Regions from separate parts of the Neobacillus sp. 114 genome, predicted to be linked through region 1. Evidence: predicted binding sites of a transcription regulator. Region 1 holds the regulator's gene; the other holds the start of a gene.

Region 1 (4,221 bases):
TAGTTCCAGCCAAAGCGGGAAGCTTTTTAATAATTGTTTTTAAAAGGGTCGACTTCCCGATTCCGTTAGGGCCGACAAGGGCAATACTGTCGCCTTTATAGACACGAAAGGAAATATCCTCGGAAACCATCTCGCCATCATAGCCGACAGCAAGTGAATCAACAGTCAGTACATCATTGCCGCTTTGGCGCTCAATTTCAAATGAGAAGGAAGCGGATTTTTCATCCCCTGATGGCCGGTCCATGATTTCCATTTTTTCAAGTTTCTTCCGCCGGCTTTGCGCCCTCTTAGTAGTAGTGGCCCGTGCGATGTTGCGCTGGATGAAATCCTTTAAGGCGGCAATTTCCTCCTGCTGCTTTTCATAAAGCTTCATGTCGCGTTCATAATTGGCAGCTTTCTGCTCAAGATAAGAGCTATAATTACCGGTAAATCGCTGAATCAGACGGCGTGATAGTTCATACACCTCTGTAACCACTTTATCCAAAAAATAGCGGTCATGCGAAACAATTAAAATCGCGCCATCGTAGCCCTGCAGATATTGCTCCAGCCAGGAAAGGGTTTCGATATCCAAATGGTTGGTTGGCTCGTCCAAAATTAAAATATCAGGTCTTGTCAGCAGCAGTTTGCCTAGCGCAAGCCGTGTCTTTTGTCCGCCGCTTAGACTTGAAATCATTAATGTAGTATCAGAAAAATTTAACCCATGCAATACAGAGCGGATATCGGCTTCATATTGATAGCCGCCTTGCTCTTTAAACTTTATTTGCAATTCATCATATTCCTTTAATACCCGTTCGTATTTTCCTGGGTCCCCGAAAACAGCAGGATCGGCCATTTGCTCCTCCAGCTTCCGTAGCGTTTTTTCCATCGCCTGCAGGTTCTCAAAAACCGTCAGCATTTCCTCCCAAATGGACAAATTGGACTCCAAACCCGTATTTTGTGCCAAATAACCAACGGTAACATCCTTTGGTTTGATGATTTCGCCGCCGTCATAGCCCATTTCGCCGGCGATGATTTTCAATAACGTTGATTTCCCCGCTCCATTGCGTCCGACAAGGGCAACACGGTCACGGGTTTGTAATTCCAGTTTTATATTCGATAAAATAAGTTCAGCACCATAATATTTTTGTAGTTGGTTAACCTGTAATAAAATCATTTTTTTCACCTCTATTACCTTATGACTAGTGTACCGTATTACCCGAATGTCGGCAATGAAGTGAAATTTTTAATGGAATTATAAAAAAATATACCGATAGTTCAAAGTTTCACACACATGGACATAAAAATATTGTATTATTTTTTGTAGGAGGATTTTTTTATGGCTGAATTTACTCATTTTAATGAAGAAGGCCGGGCCAAGATGGTCGATGTCAGCGATAAGCCGGAAACGGCACGCACGGCACTTGCCCAGTCTAGCATAACAGTAAGCACTGAAATTTATGAAAAAATCACAAACTACGAAATGAAAAAGGGCGATGTCTTAGCAGTGGCCCAGGTTGCTGCGGTAATGGCGGCGAAAAAAACATGGGATATCATTCCAATGTGCCACCCGATCCCATTAACAGGTATCAATATTAGTTTTTCGTGGGAACAGGCCGGGCAGGAACAATATATACTGCATATTGCTGCATTAGTGAAAACCAAAGGCAGTACCGGAGTTGAGATGGAAGCGCTAACAGCCGCCTCTGTTTGTGCCCTGACCGTCTATGATATGTGTAAGGCAGTTGATAAAGGGATGGTGATCGGACCAACCTTTCTGTTAGAAAAAACCGGCGGCAAAAACGGTGATTTTAGAAGGAATATCTAATATATCCATTAAAATTGAAGGGTGGGAGAAATATGTCCAATGAAACGATGAAAATACCACAGGCAACAGCAAAGCGTCTGCCCTTATATTATCGATTTTTACAAAACCTTCATTCTTCTGGCAAGCAGAGGGTGTCATCTGCAGAATTGAGTGAAGCTGTAAAGGTGGACTCGGCCACGATTCGCAGGGATTTCTCTTATTTCGGAGCCCTTGGGAAAAAGGGGTACGGCTATAATGTAAACTACTTGTTATCGTTTTTCCGGAAAACTCTTGATCAAGATGAATTAACAAAGGTAGCGTTAATCGGGGTGGGTAATCTTGGCACAGCCTTTTTACACTACAATTTTTTAAAAAATAATAACACAAAAATCGCTTGCGCCTTCGATGTGGACCCTGGAAAAATTGGCGATTCGATAGGCGATGTTCCAGTTTATTCGATGGACGATATAGAACAGTATTTGATCGAGGAAAATATTTCGGTAGCGATTTTGACGGTGCCGGCTCCGGTTGCTCAGCAGATCACAGATAAACTTGTGAAAACGAACGTAAAAGGAATTTTAAACTTTACTCCAGCAAGACTGAATGTACCTTCATCGATCCGCGTGCATCATATTGACCTGGCGGTGGAGCTGCAGTCACTTGTTTACTTTTTAAAGCATTATCCAAACGACGAAGTCGAAGAATAAATAATAAATGGGCTTCTCGCCAAAATAGGTGAGAAGCCCATTTTTCGTTTGGAAACATTTTTCCTAAACAGATAACTATACAAAGGGAGTTAAAGTAAGTAAAATAAATATACAAATAAGTATCGTAATCCAATAGGAAAGATGGGGATTAAAATGTCAGAAACAGTTCGTTCAATCCCACGGCCGCTCGTGAAAACAAACCAGTGGACAATTGTTTTAAGTGTTGTGTTAACATGGTTATCCGGACAGGAATGGTTTTTGTTAGTGCCGTTAGTTGCCGGTTTGTCTGGTCTTTTATTCGGGTTTAATCCGATTATGCAAATAGCAAAACTGTTTTTAAGAAAGGACCCAAAGGCTTATATCCCTGAGGATTGGGAGCAGCAGCAATTTAATCAAAAAATTGCCGTATCGTGTTTGGGAATTGGATTTGTAGGATTCCTGCTGGGATGGAATGGTGTTGGCTATGTGTTCACAATTCTTGTCGCGGCGGCGGCCTTTGTGGCAATCCTAGGTTTTTGCATCGGATGCTTTATTCATTATCAGTGGAACCAATACCGTTATAGAAAGGCGCACCAATAAAGATAGGGGTCTGAATTTTTCAGACTCTTTTTTGTTTTTCTGCTTACATTTGACGCTAGTCCAAAGGATAAGGGGATTGCAGTTGCAGTCGGAATTGTATTGACCTGTCGCGGTTGGAAATTGGGATGCCTGTGCTGGGTTTATGCTGCGGGCATCTCGAGAGGCAAACTTGTACAGCGATTTCCGAAGTATTATTGGGAAGAAGGTAAAAGACTATCCACTCACAGCAAGCAAGTTGAAACGGATCCAGCATGCCGCAGAGCGAACGACGGCGGGGGCATTCTTGCAGCTGGATAAGCCGCTTAATCCAGGAATTATATTGGACCATCCAATTGAAGTTAGGAAAAATTATTTAATCTGCGTGAACTTGTCTTGCTGCAGAAAATATGTGCTACAAATGAGGGGGCAGAAATTTTACGGAAGGCTATCTCCGTGTTTGCTGTTCATGGCGTCATGGAGGAATTTTCGTCGCTGCCGCGTATCTTCCGCGATGTGGTCGTAAACGAACAGTGGGAGTGGCCGCGTAATCTGCTGCAAAAGCAAATCTACCGCGAGCAGCTGCCGAATGGGACTTATTCTGCGCTTCATTCTTTAAAGCTTACAGCTGATAGCTCTAACAGGGGTCAATTAATGGAGCGGGGCGAAACTTTATTGAAGGCATCAAGGACATTTGAGTGAAATTGGGAAGGGAAATGTCCGTGATTGATAGGCGGTATCAAGGACAATTTGAGTGAAATTGGGAGCGGAAATGTCCTTGATAGGCGGTATCAAGGACAATTTGAGTGAAATTGGGAGCGGAAATGTCCTTGATAGGCGGTATCAAGGACAATTTGAGTGAAATTGGGAGCGGAAATGTCCTTGATAGGCGGTATCAAGGACAATTTGAGTGAAATCGGGAGTGGAAATGTCCGTGATAGGCGGTCTCAAGGACAATTTGAGTGAAATCGGGAGTGGAAATGTCCGTGATAGGCGGTCTCAAGGACAATTTGAATGAAATCGGGAGTGGAAATGTCCGTGATAGGCGGTCTCAAGGACAATTTGAATGAAATCGGGAGTGGAAATGTCCTTGATAGGCGGAATGAAGGACAATTTGAGTGAAATCGGAAAGGAAAATGTCCTTCATAGACGGTATGAAGGACATTTTGAGTGAAA
Region 2 (4,221 bases), 2.5 Mb from region 1:
AATTTTATTAGGTGTTGCTGTTGTAGTTATTACAGGTTCTGCTTTATTCGTTGTAGACAAATTGACAGGCGGAAATGGAATTGCTGGTCTAGCAGCCGCTACTACTGCCGGAAATGCTGCTGGTGTTCCTGCAGCCGTTGCTGCTGCCAATCCTGCTTATGCAGAGGTTGCTGGTACTGCAACAATCATGGTAGCAGCGAGCGTAATTGTAACTGCAATTTTATGTCCGATTGTTACTGCATGGTATGCGAATAGACTCAAGAAAAAAGAGCAATTCAAACTCCAAGCGAACAGAGCAAGTTAAGAAATCCCTGGAAAACTATCCGTTATTTAAAAATGGATTCATAAATGATCCGCGTATGTTATGCTCTAAGGTGTTTAACAAAAGGCAATGTAAAACAACCATAAACCCCTGAGAGCGATCTCAGGGGTTTGGCAATTAGGTTTTTTTCTCCTTAAACGGAAATAAATTAACTAGAAGCACGTTAGTATATACTGAAAACATTTGCGAAAGAGAGTGTATAGACATGAAAACAAACCTGTTATATGGCCAAAACGGACTTGAAATTGAAGTTCCTGACAATGCGTTTGTCGTAGAACCAAAAGACCTCCCAGCGATGGAAGATGAACGGGAAGCGATTAAACAGGCACTGAGAAACCCAATTGGAACGGCCCCTTTAAGAGAAATGGTCAAGCCTACAGATACCGTTGCCATTGTTATTAGTGATATTACAAGACCGACCCCGAACCATATTCTTGTTCCATTATTGATTGAAGAATTGAGCCACGTCCCATTGGAGAATTTCGTTGTCATCAATGGAACAGGGACTCACCGCGATCAGACAAGGGAAGAATTTGTGCAAATGTTGGGTGACTGGGTTGTAGACAATATTCGGATCATCAATAATAACTGTCACGACAAAAGCACACAGGTAAACCTCGGACGCAGCAAATTTGGCTGTGATGTATATCTCAATAAAGAGTATGTGGAAGCTGACTTCCGTATTGTAACAGGTTTTATCGAGCCCCACTTTTTTGCAGGATTCTCTGGCGGACCAAAGGGAATTATGCCGGGCATTGCTGGAATTGATACGATTATGACTTTCCACAATGCCAGAATGATTGGCGACCCTCTTTCAACATGGGGAAATATGGTCAATAACCCTGTCCAGGATATGACACGGGAAATCAATGGCCTTTGTAAACCACATTTTATGTTAAATGTGACACTGAATAAAGAAAAAGAAATCACAAATGTATTTGCGGGAGAGTTATACGAAGCCCATGACAAGGGATGTGCCTTTGTAAAGGAACATGCGATGGTCCGCTGTGACGAGCGGTTTGATGTGGTTATTACCTCCAATTCTGGATACCCGCTGGATCAGAATCTTTACCAGGCCGTTAAAGGAATGAGCGCTTCACAAAAGATTGTCAAAAAAGGCGGCGCCATAATCGTTGCTTCAGAATGCTCTGATGGACTGCCAAGCCATGGAAATTATGCAAAAATCTTTGAATTCGCAGACAGCCCGCAAGGCTTACTTGACCTAATCAATAATCCCGAATTTAAAATGTTCGACCAATGGCAGGTGCAAAAACAGGCGGTCATTCAAGTATGGTCGGATGTCTATGTGTATTCGAAGCTAACAGACGAACAAGTCAAAGGGGCCATGCTTAAACCAACACATAATATTGAGAAAACACTTGAAGAACTTAAACAGGCATATGGAGAAAACATGACTGTGGCTGTCTTACCGCTCGGGCCGCTGACAATTCCATATGTTGAAGAGTAGTAGTTTGAAATAAAAAAAGTCACAAAATGTTCACAAAAAATAAGAAATATGTTATCTTATAAAATGTTAATAAGAAATAGAATGTTCATTGATGAAATGTAACATGATGTCGCACTTTCATTCTGTTATTCTATTTTTATAGTGGCGGGAAGGATTACTAGTATTTTTAAATGCTTAGATATTAGCCCATCATAAACGGTTTATGTGAATTTGTTTGCATGAAACCGCTTTATGGTGGGCTTTTTGTTTTTTTTAATACATAAGGGAGGAAAATAAATGGCATTTCATAGTCCTGATCAAATTGCCCGAAAAGTAGTTGAAGCGGGCGCGAAGAAAGCAGTAATGCCGATTCGTCATGCCCTGCTGTTAGGTTTCTTAGGAGGAGCGTTTATCGCATTGGGTTTTCTATTAGACATACGGGTGAGTGGCAACTTGCCAAAAGAATGGGGGTCATTCGGCTCATTTCTTGGCGCTTCGGTGTTCCCGGTCGGCCTCATGCTGATCATTATTGCCGGCGGTGAACTGCTGACGGGGAATATGATGGCCTTGCCGATGGCAGTATTGGCTAAGCGGGCAACAACCCTACAACTAATGAGGAATTGGCTGCTGATTGTTGTCAGTAACTTTGTCGGTGCTATCTTTGTAGCTTACTTCTTTGGCCATGTGGTTGGCTTGACAGAAACAGGGCCATTCTTGGAAAAAACAGTGGCAATCGCCCAAGCAAAAACAAGTGAAACCTTTGTTCAAGCATTAATTTCTGCAGTCGGCTGTAACTGGCTGGTCTGTTTGGCGGTGTGGATGGCATTTGGTGCTGAAGACATTGGTGGAAAGATGTTTGCGATTTGGTTCCCTATCATGGGATTCGTTGCAATCGGTTTCCAGCACGTCGTGGCCAATATGTTCGTGATTCCAGCGGCCATTTTTGCCGGCAGCCTTAGCTGGACCGATTATTTTAGTAACTTTGTACCGGTATTTATTGGCAATGCCATTGGCGGAGGAATTTTCGTCGCCTTGATCTACTGGATGGTATATAAAGAGGCATTACGGACTAATGCTTCACAAGCATTAAACAACATAAAGAAGGCCGTTTAGCAATCTAACTTGCCGTAGTTCGCAAAAAATACAAATTTATGATATATTCATAGTATTAATGTTTAAAATTAGTGAAGAATGCATTGAAATCAGGTAACAGTTGTTGCTTTGATTTCCTGCTTGCTCACAGATAATATGGCGGGAATGATCGCTAGTATATAAAATATGCTCAGAAATTCTCCCCCCATGAAACGGTTTATACCAATTAGGTATAGCAACTGTTTTATGGGGGGTTTTTTGGCTAATAAGAAAGTATAAGTGCAACTACGCCTCTGTCTTCGCCCTTAGGGGCTCACCAGTCGGCGAGTTTTCTTTATGTTTAGGAGGGTTTTATTTTGTCGGAAAAAGTGAATGTGTTTATTAATGGAACCGCCCGTGAGATTGAGGCTGGAACTCGAATCTTGGATTACCTTATTTCACAGGATATCCAGCATCCACATGTTTGTTATTCAGAAATTCTTGGTCCAGTCCAAAGCTGTGATACCTGTATGTGTGAAGTGAACGGCACTATTATGCGGGCCTGTTCGACTGTCATGGAGGAAGGGATGAATATCCTGACAGCTTCCGAGGTGGCGAAAAAGGCCCAGGAAGAAGCGATGGACCGGATTTTGGAAAATCATTTATTGTATTGTACGGTCTGCGACAACAACAACGGCAATTGTCGTGTCCATAATACGGCGGAAATGATGGGTGTCCAGCATCAGACACGTCCGCATCGTTCCAAGGGCTATGAAGTGGATATGTCCCATCCATTTTACCGCTACGACCCGGACCAATGTATTTTGTGCGGGCGCTGTGTGGAAACCTGTCAGGACCTGCAGGTCAACGAAACATTGATGATCGACTGGGAGAGCCAGCAGCCTCGTGTATTGTGGGATGGCGGAAAAAGCATCAATGAATCATCCTGCGTTTCCTGTGGGCAGTGTGTCACGGTTTGTCCATGTAATGCCTTGATGGAAAAATCGATGCTTGGCAATGCCGGATTCATGACGGGAATAGAAGATGACTTGCTAACTCCAATGATTGATCTTGTTAAAGCGGTAGAACCGGATTACCAAACCATTTTTGCCGTATCTGAAGTTGAAGCAGCGATGCGCGACACACGCATCAAGAAAACAAAAACCGTTTGTACGTTCTGCGGCGTCGGATGCTCATTTGAAGTTTGGACAAAAGATCATGAGATATTAAAAATTGAACCATCTGAAAATGCGCCGGTTAACAGTGTATCTACGTGTGTAAAAGGAAAATTCGGCTGGGATTTTGTCAATTCAAAAGAACGGATTACCACTCCATTAATACGTAAGGGCGATGTGTTTGTTGAAGCCTCTTGGGATGAAGC

What was found. Region 1 encodes Rex, which represses fermentation and respiration genes when NADH is low (regulators of the CRP and FNR family bind a similar motif). Its sites were predicted from a motif close to TTGTGAAATATTTCACAA; they were not measured.
Region 2: the regulator Rex is predicted to act here: its motif matches at 1,993-2,010, upstream of QNN06_RS20260 (formate/nitrite transporter family protein).

The regions. Positions count from the first base shown of each region.
Region 1 covers NZ_CP126144.1:254,877-259,097, forward strand. The annotation lists gene QNN06_RS01395 (ABC-F family ATP-binding cassette domain-containing protein) at 1-1,153, opposite strand, end outside; gene moaC (cyclic pyranopterin monophosphate synthase MoaC) at 1,316-1,804, shown strand; gene QNN06_RS01405 (redox-sensing transcriptional repressor Rex) at 1,837-2,490, shown strand; gene QNN06_RS01410 (DUF4395 domain-containing protein) at 2,644-3,069, shown strand; gene QNN06_RS01415 (hypothetical protein) at 3,502-3,747, shown strand.
Region 2 covers NZ_CP126144.1:4,177,662-4,181,882, reverse strand. The annotation lists gene QNN06_RS20270 (2-keto-3-deoxygluconate permease) at 1-304, shown strand, start outside; gene larA (nickel-dependent lactate racemase) at 528-1,790, shown strand; gene QNN06_RS20260 (formate/nitrite transporter family protein) at 2,067-2,882, shown strand; gene fdhF (formate dehydrogenase subunit alpha) at 3,218-4,221, shown strand, end outside.